3 regions of the Rhizobium sp. NFR12 genome follow, and region 2 is predicted to be linked to each of the others. Evidence: predicted binding sites of a transcription regulator. Region 2 holds the regulator's gene; each other region holds the start of a gene.

Region 1 (3,119 bases), on a different contig from region 2:
CTACGGTGAAACAACCGAAGGCGTCCTCGACGAGATCAACTCCCTCGCTTCGATGATGCACGATGGCATGGATCGCCACACACTGCAGACGCGCCTGCGACCGGGAGCCGCCCGCAACGCGGTGGACTGCGCCTTGTGGGATCTGGAAGCCAAAAGCCTTGGCCGATCGGTCGCATCGATGATTGAAGCTGCCGAAAAGCCGCTGATCACCGCCTTCACGCTGTCGCTTGGCGAGCCGGAGGCAATGGCCGCGGATGCTCGGAGGAATGCGGCCCGCCCTCTCCTCAAGGTCAAGCTCGGCACAGACGATGACGAAAGCCGAATGCGGGCGGTCAGGCAGGCAGCGCCCGATTCGCGTCTGATCGTCGATGCCAACGAGGGTTGGACAGAGGACAATCTGGCCCGACATCTGGATGTGGCCGACGCCCTCGGTATCTCGTTGATCGAGCAACCGCTGCCAGCCGGCAAGGATGCAATCCTTGCCACCATTCGCCGCAAGGTGATGATCTGCGCTGACGAAAGCGTGCACGCAACCGGCGATCTTGCAAGTTTGAGAAACCGCTACGACGCCGTCAACATCAAGCTCGACAAGACCGGCGGGCTGACCGAGGCGCTGATCATGAAGGAGGAAGCGCAGCGACTGGGCTTTGCCGTCATGATCGGCTGCATGGTCGGAACCTCCCTTGCCATGGCCCCCGCAGTTCTTCTGGCGCAGGATGCCGACTACGCCGATCTCGACGGTCCGCTACTCTTGGCGCAAGACCGCCCGGACGGGCTGCGATACGACGGATCGCTGGTCTATCCGCCCCGGACGAACCTCTGGGGATAATGAGTCCCTCGCACCGACAGGCCGTTACGCAGCCTGCATGCCCCTGATCGTCTCCGGTGCTGGCAGCGTCGTGATTTCCGCAGTCTTCGCGATCTTCTGCCAGGAGATCAGTTCCAGCGTCCCGTCGCGATGCTCGGCAATCGCCGTGCAGCTTTCGACCCAGTCGCCCGTGTTGACGTAGTGGATCCCGTCGATGTCTTCCATGACCGCATGATGGATATGGCCGCAGATGATGCCATCGACATTGTTGCGGCGGGCCTCGTCGACGACGACCTTCTGAAACTCGCCGATGAAATTCACCGCGTGCTTCACCTGAAGCTTGGCCCAGGCGGAGAATGACCAGTAAGGCAGGCCGATGCGGCGGCGCACCGCGGCAAGACCGACATTGATGGCGATTGCCGCATCATAGGCCCAGTCACCGAGATAGGCGAGCAGACGCGCATTGCGCACCACGACGTCGAACTCGTCACCGTGCAGCACCAGGTATTTCCGCCCGTCTGCCATCTCGTAGATCATTCGGTCTGCGACCTCGATACCGCCGAAATGCATGCCGGGAAAATCGCGCAGGAATTCGTCGTGGTTTCCCGGAATGTAGACGATCCGCGTGCCCTTGCGCGCCTTGCGCAGAAGCTTCTGAACCACGTCGTTACAGCCCTGCGGCCAGTTCCAGCTGCGCTTCAACCGCCAGCCGTCGACGATATCGCCGACCAGCACGATCGTTTCCGCCTCGTGGTAGCGCAGGAAATCGAGCAGAAAGTCCGTGCGGGCGGCTTTGGAGCCGAGATGCACGTCCGAAATGAACAGGGTTCTGAAATGCCTTGTCTCGATTGCATCGGCCACGGAAACGTCCCTTCGTTACCTACCTTGTCCTACCCTTCGAAAATCAGACTCGTGTTTCAGGATGATGACAGGGGCGCGATCGCCGCAGTCGGCGACCACCCGAAACCGGCGGCAAAATCCGACAGCATCGCAAATATTGTAGTTTCTCGATGGATCGATTGATGTAAGGAGGGGACTCGCATGTCAGGACGGAAATCGATACGAGGAGCCATAAGAGCATGGATGGGCACGACAATCCGAAACCATCGCCGGTAACCGGAGATCTCGACGAACAGGCTCTCTTCTTCCACCGCTATCCCCGCCCCGGCAAACTGGAAATCCAGGCCACCAAGCCGCTCGGCAACCAGCGCGACCTGGCACTTGCCTATTCCCCGGGTGTGGCCGCCCCTTGCCTTGCGATCCGCGACAATCCGGAAATGGCCGCGGAATTCACCGCGCGTGCCAATCTGGTCGCCGTGGTCTCCAACGGCACTGCCGTGCTCGGCCTCGGCAATATCGGCCCGCTCGCTTCCAAGCCCGTGATGGAAGGCAAGGCCGTCCTCTTCAAGAAATTCGCCGGCATCGATGTGTTCGACATCGAAATCGACGCGCCGGGCATCGAAGCCATGGTCTCGACGATCTCGGCACTCGAGCCGACCTTCGGCGGCATCAACCTCGAAGACATCAAGTCTCCGGAATGTTTCGAAGTCGAGCGTCGTCTTCGCGAAAAGATGAATATCCCGGTCTTCCATGACGATCAGCACGGAACGGCGATCATCGTCGCCGCCGCGATCCTCAACGGCCTGGAACTGGCCGGCAAGACGATCGATAACGTCAAGATCGTCACGTCGGGCGCCGGTGCAGCGGCGCTTGCCTGCCTGCATCTTCTCGTGTCGCTTGGCGCGAAGAAGGAAAACATCTGGGTCCACGATATCGAAGGGCTGGTCTATGAGGGCCGCGTCGAGCTGATGGACGAGTGGAAGGCGATCTACGCCCAGAAGAGCGACAACCGCGTTCTGGCCGACAATATCGCCGGCGCAGACGTCTTCCTCGGCCTGTCGGCCGCGGGCGTGTTGAAGCCCGAACTTCTGGTGCAGATGGCCGAAAAGCCGCTGATCATGGCGCTCGCCAACCCGACGCCGGAAATCATGCCGGAACTTGCACGCGCCGAACGTCCCGACGCGATGATCTGCACCGGCCGCTCGGACTTCGCCAACCAGGTCAACAACGTCCTCTGCTTCCCCTACATTTTCCGTGGTGCACTCGATTGCGGCGCCCGCACGATCAACGAAGAAATGAAGATGGCGGCGGTCAAGGCGATCGCAGCCCTTGCCCGCGAGGAAGTCTCCGACGTCGCCGCGAAAGCCTATTCCGGTGAAACGCCGATCTTTGGCCCCGACTACCTGATCCCATCGCCATTTGATCCGCGGCTGATCCTGCGCATCGCGCCGGCCGTCGCAAGGGCTGCGGC
Region 2 (3,119 bases):
CGCGACGCTTTGGGGCGCGTCCTACACGCTGATCAAAGTCGGTGTGGAGACGATTTCGCCTGTCACCTTTATTGCCGTCAGAACACTGGTCGCTGGGCTCATTCTCGTTGTGGCACTTCGGCTGCGCGGATTAAAGCTGCCGACCGACCGGCAGACGTGGAAGCTTTTCACGGTTCAGGCATGCCTCAACAGCGCGGTCCCCTTCACCCTCATCGCTTGGGCCGAACAGACGACCGATGCGGGCCTTGCCACCATTTTGAGTTCAACGACGCCGATCTTCGCCTTTCTGCTGACGGCGCTGATCACCCGCCATGAAAGCATTTCGGGACCTAAACTGTTTGGGGTTGCCGCAGGCATTGTCGGCATATGCCTGATCGTCGGCATGGAGGCGCTTGCCGGATCGGGTGAGAACCTCTGGGCGCAACTCGCCATCGTGGCGGCGACCATCTGCTATGCGGCGGCGGCCATCTTCGGCAAGAACTTTAGGGGACTGGACCCGATGATGCCCGCCGCGGGATCGCTGATCGCAGGCGCCGCCATCCTTATTCCCGTGAGCCTCGTGGTCGATCGGCCCTGGACGCTGACGCCCAGCGCCGATTCGATGCTCGCCCTGTTGGCGCTGGCGGTATTTTCGACGGCGCTCGCCTTCGTCATCTACTTCCGGCTGGTCCAGACGCTCGGCTCCGTCGGCACGACGGCGCAGGCCTATCTGCGGGTGCCGATCGGCGTTGCCATCGGCGTCGTGTTTCTCGGCGAAACGCTTGCCTCCACAGCCTGGCTCGGTCTCGCCTGCGTCGTCACTGGTGTCATTGCCATGACGCTGCCGGCTAGGAGACGCGGTGCTCAGGCTTCCATCGAGTAACCGGCACCGCGGACCGTGCGGATGACATCCTGCATGTTGGAAAAGTTGAGCGCCTTCCGGAGGCGCCCCACATGCACGTCGACGGTACGCTCATCAACATAGATGTCATGACCCCAGACGCCGTCGAGCAACTGCGAGCGCGAAAAGACGCGGCTGGGCGACGCCATCAGGAATTCCAGAAGTCTAAACTCTGTCGGCCCGAGGCGAACTTCGCGGCTCTTGCGGTGAACGCGGTGGGTTTCGCGGTCGAGTTCGATGTCGCCGCATTTGAGGACGCTCGACAGCACTTCGGGTCGGGCACGACGCAGCATCGCCTTGACGCGGGCCATCAGCTCCGGTGTCGAAAACGGCTTGACCACATAGTCGTCGGCGCCCGTGGCAAGCCCACGAACGCGCTCGCTTTCTTCGCCGCGCGCCGTCAGCATGATGATCGGCAGGCGTTCCGTCTCCGGCCGCATGCGCAGGCGACGGCACAGTTCGATGCCCGAAACGCCTGGCAGCATCCAGTCGAGAATGAGAAGATCCGGAACGCGCTCCTGAAGCCTGATTTCCGCTTCGTCACCGCGAAGCACGGTATCGACCTCGTAACCCTCGGCCTCCAGGTTATACCGAAGGAGGACGCTGAGGGCCTCTTCGTCTTCCACGACTGCGATCTTCGGCTGCATTCCGACTTGCTCCGTCACTCGTCCCGAACCGCACTTAGATCCGCCAGATCCGCTCGCGCTGCTTCAGGTCATTGGTTTTGGCAGTCATCGTCCCGAAACCGGCAGGCGATTTCGGGAGAGCTGCATCATGTCCCGGCGGAGCCGAGCATGTTGGACGTATCGTCCTTCGGACGTTCGCCCTCCGGCTGTGCACCGGTCGCGATGTAGTAGATGGTCTCGGCGATATTGGTCGCGTGGTCGCCGATGCGCTCGATGTTCTTGGCGCAGAACAGGAGATGGGTGCAGGTAGTGATGTTGCGCGGATCCTCCATCATGTAGGTGAGGAGTTCGCGGAACAGCGAGGTGTACATCGCGTCGATTTCTTCGTCGCGCTGGCGGATGATTTCGGCTTTTTCCGCGGAGCGGTTGGCGAAGACATCAAGAACGTCCTTGAGCTGCACCAGCGCCAGTTCGGAAAGATGCTCCAGACCACGGGCGAGCTTGCGCGGGACGCCTGTTCCCTGCACGGCGAGCACGCGCTTGGCGGTGTTCTTACCAAGGTCGCCGACGCGTTCCAGGTCAGCTGCAATGCGCAGCGTGCCGATGATTTCGCGAAGGTCGGCCGCCATCGGCTGGCGCTTGGCGATGGTGACGATCGCCTTGTCCTGGATATCGCGCTCGGCATGGTCGAGAATGACGTCGTCCGAGATGACCTTCTGGGCCAGCGCCGAGTCGGAGTTGACGAGCGCACGCACGGCGTCACCGCACATCTGCTCCGCCAGGCCGCCCATTTCGGAGATCCGGCGGTTCAGGTATTTCAGTTCCTCGTCATAGGCCGAGAGAATATGGGTCGAAACCATGTGTCTGATCCTTGATGTCTGCAGTTGCGGCTGACGGGCTCTGCGCCCGCATCAGCCGAAGCGGCCCATGATGTAATCCTGGGTGCGCTGGTCATCCGGATTGGTGAACATCTTGTCGGTATCGTTTTCCTCGACCAGATTGCCGAGATGGAACATCGCCGTGCGCTGCGAAACGCGGGCTGCCTGCTGCATCGAGTGGGTGACGATCACGATCGTGTAGTTGGCGCGCAGTTCGTGGATCAGTTCCTCGACCTTGGCCGTAGCAATCGGGTCGAGTGCCGAGCACGGCTCGTCCATCAGAATGACTTCAGGCGAAACGGCGATCGCACGGGCGATGCAAAGGCGCTGCTGCTGACCGCCGGAAAGGCCGGTACCGCCTTCATGCAGGCGATCCTTGACTTCTGCCCAGAGGCCGGCGCGCTGCAGGCTTGCCTCGACGATCGCGTCCATTTCCGTTTTGCCACGGGCAAGGCCGTGGATGCGGGGACCGTAGGCAATGTTCTCGTAGATCGACTTCGGGAACGGGTTCGGCTTCTGGAACACCATGCCGACCCGGGCACGCAGCTCCACGACGTCGATTTCCTTGTCGTAGATATCGTCGCCGTCGAGCGTGATCTTGCCGGTGACGCGGCAACCCTCGATCGTATCGTTCATGCGGTTCATCGTGCGCAGGAAGGTGGACTTGCCGCAGCCGGACGGACCGATCAAAGCAGTGACGGTATTTTGGCGGACATTCAGGTTCACGTCATAAAG
Region 3 (3,119 bases), on a different contig from region 2:
TCCATTCGCGCTGGATTGCCATCCAGAGTGTCAGGTCGTCGCCGGAACCGGTTGTGGTGATGCCTTCGAGGCCGAAGCGGGTTTCGCCTGCCAGAAGTTCTGCAGGCAGCGCGATCTCGGACTTGATCTCGCCCTTTGCGCTGACGTTGTAGATGCCGTGACCAACGAACTTGGCACTGTCGCCTTCGGAAGCCAGCCAGAAGCCACCCTTGCCGTCGAGTGCGATACCTTCGATATCGAGCTTCTGGGCCGGCTGACCGTTGCGGGTCACACGTACCACGCTGGTGATTTCGGCCGGCTTCTTGGTGGCGTCGATGGTGAAGATCGAGGGCTGCATGGCATAGACGCTATCGCTCACGCCATAGAGAATGCCGTCCTTTTCCGCATCACCGACGAGGCCCGACATGGCACCCCAGCCGAGCGGCTTGCCGTCGACATCCTTGGAGACGAGCATCGGATAGGCCTTTGCGCCTTCGCCAAGCTCGTAGATCATGACATGCGAGCGGGCACCGCCGTCTTCGCCGAGATCGGCTTCGTTGGCGGAGGCGAGCAGGTTGCGGCCGGGAATGGCGACAGCGCCTTCAGGCGAGATGCCTGAGGGCAGAAGCTGCACCAGTTCCGGTTCCGCACCGGTATCCTTGTAGACCGCGATCATCGAACCGCGCTCCGAGAGGACGAAGAAATACTTCTGACCGTTGAAGGTCGCAGCTTCCAGCCCTTCCGGCTCGATGCCCTTGTTCTTGGCACGCTTTTCCGGGAAGTGACCGACGCGGGCTACGGCATATTCGAGCGATGTGCCGGCGTCGTATAGAACCTTGCCGGTGCGGTCGAAGATGGTGAAGCCGCGCGACCCGCCCTTGTAGTCACCTTCGTTGGCGACAACGAAACGATCGGTACCGAGCCACTTCACCGCATCCGGTTCGCGGGGAATGGCCGTGAGCTTGCCGGAGAAGGTCAGTGCGCCGTCGGTCTTGGTGTCAACGCCATCGAGATCAACCGTGCCGGCCGTGAAATGGGCGGTGACCTTTGCGGTCTTGCTGTCGACGATGACGATGTGATTGTTTTCCTGCAGCGTCACGACGATTTCGCCGTTGGCGTTGATATTGACGAATTCCGGCTCGGGATCCTCAGGAGCGACGGTGGACAGTCCCGTCAGATCGACGTGACGGATGCTGTCGCAGACGGGCACCCCGTTGTTCAGGGTGACGATCTGCAATTCGCCAGCCGGCAGCTGCGGAAGAGCGCCGTCGTTGAGCTTTTCGTCGCGCTGGTTCTCGATGGCAATGGCCGCAAACGTGCCATCCGGCGAGACGACGATGCTATCCGGCTGGCCGCCGAGATCGCAGGTGGCCTCGATCTTGCGGGAGGCGATATCGACGACACCGAGCTGGCCTGCGGGCTTGGTGAGATCCTTGGTACGGTCAATGGTGACGAGAACCTTCGCACCGACTGCGGCGACCGAGTTCGGCTCGCCGTCGATCTTGACCGACCCGGCCGCCTTCGGGGCCTTCGCGTCAGTGATGTCGATAAAGCCGATCGTGCCACCCGGCGCATCGGAATAGATGAGCGTGTTGCCGTCGGCGGTGGCCGTGATGATTTCCGACGAGGTCGCCTTGTCCTCGCCCTTGGGCAGGTTCTGGGCAACCGGGAAGGATGCAATGCGGTTGAAGACTTGCTCGGCGCCGGCAGGAGCTGCAACGGAGCCGAGGAGGAGCGCGGTCAAAGCGGCGCGTGTCGAGAATGTCATGGGAAGCCTCCGTGAAACTACACTCGGCTTGTGCTGCACTGTCATGACAGGCGGATGACAGTTTGGGACGCAGAAAGAACGGACCTGCGGATAAGGCTCGAACACGCTTTCCGTTCAACGAAAAAGGCCCGGTTTTCACCGGGCCTTCTCAACGCTTTGCATCACGGCGGCAGGCCGCCAGATGCTTTCGATCAGCTGTTAACAGCTTCCTTGAGACCCTTGCCGGCCGAGAACTTCGGAACGTTGCGAGCCGGGATATCGACTTCAGCGCCCGTGGACGGGTTGCGGCCCTTGGATGCTTCGCGACGCGAAACGGAGAAGCTGCCGAAGCCAGCGAGGCGGATGTCGCCACCATTCTTCAGTTCGGCCTGGACAGTCTCGAAAACGGCATCGACTGCAGAGGCGGCATCAGCCTTGGAGAGGCCGGCTTTTTCGGCCACTGCGGACACCAGTTCGGTCTTGTTCATATTTCCACCCTTTCAACGGTTTTGGAACGACTCATTTGGTCGGCGCCGACAATAGTTTTGCGTCGGCACTTGGCAACCCAAAGGCTCCGAAAAAGCCTGAAAAACAAGGGGTCTTGGGGATTTTTCACAAAAAAAGCCGGCTTTCGCCGGCTTTTTTATCAGTTCGTGGCGGCTTCAAGGCACCGCTTAGTGAGCGATCGTTGTCGACGAGTCGTCGGCACCGTCAACTGTCGCAATGACCGGAGTCTCTACCGTGCCATCCCACTCGATCGGTTCGGGAAGGCGAACCAAAGCGTGCTTGATCACCTCGCCCATACGCGACACCGGGATGATCTCCATTCCGTTTTTCACGTTGTCCGGAATGTCCGCGAGGTCCTTCGCGTTCTCTTCCGGGATCAGCACAACCTTGATGTTGCCGCGCAGAGCCGCAAGGAGTTTTTCCTTGAGACCACCGATCGGCAGCACCCGGCCGCGCAACGTGATTTCGCCGGTCATGGCGACATCCTTGCGAACAGGAATGCCGGTCATGATCGAAACGATCGCGGTTGCCATGCCGACACCGGCCGACGGACCGTCCTTCGGCGTCGCACCTTCCGGCACGTGCACGTGGATATCCGACTTGTCGAAGCGCGGCGGCTCGATGCCGAAATCGACGGCACGGGAGCGGACATAGGATGCCGCAGCCGAAATCGATTCCTTCATCACGTCCTTGAGGTTGCCGGTGACGGTCATGCGACCCTTGCCCGGCATCATGACGCCTTCGATGGTGAGAAGCTCACCGCCGACTTCTGTCCAGGCAAGACCCGTGACGACGCCGACCTGATCCTCACCTTCGGCTTCGCCGTGACGGAAACGCGGAACGCCAAGGTAATCCGAGATGTTGGCAGCGGTAACCGCAACCGACT

What was found. The regulator PhoB, encoded in region 2, activates phosphate uptake and scavenging genes when phosphate is short. The targets are predictions, from matches to a motif close to TGTCATNNANCTGTCAT.
Region 1: the regulator PhoB is predicted to act here: its motif matches at 1,723-1,739, upstream of BLW69_RS06990 (UDP-2,3-diacylglucosamine diphosphatase).
Region 3: the regulator PhoB is predicted to act here: its motif matches at 1,791-1,807, upstream of BLW69_RS11225 (esterase-like activity of phytase family protein).

What each region holds. Positions count from the first base shown of each region.
Region 1 is NZ_FNWM01000001.1:1,453,110-1,456,228, reverse strand. It holds gene dgcA (N-acetyl-D-Glu racemase DgcA) at 1-829, shown strand, start outside; gene BLW69_RS06990 (UDP-2,3-diacylglucosamine diphosphatase) at 854-1,669, opposite strand; gene BLW69_RS06985 (NADP-dependent malic enzyme) at 1,888-3,119, shown strand, end outside.
Region 2 is NZ_FNWM01000004.1:113,235-116,353, forward strand. It holds gene BLW69_RS16880 (DMT family transporter) at 1-862, shown strand, start outside; gene phoB (phosphate regulon transcriptional regulator PhoB) at 844-1,527, opposite strand; gene phoU (phosphate signaling complex protein PhoU) at 1,653-2,366, opposite strand; gene pstB (phosphate ABC transporter ATP-binding protein PstB) at 2,418-3,119, opposite strand, start outside.
Region 3 is NZ_FNWM01000002.1:805,184-808,302, reverse strand. It holds gene BLW69_RS11225 (esterase-like activity of phytase family protein) at 1-1,747, opposite strand, end outside; gene hupB (DNA-binding protein HupB) at 1,939-2,214, opposite strand; gene lon (endopeptidase La) at 2,401-3,119, opposite strand, start outside.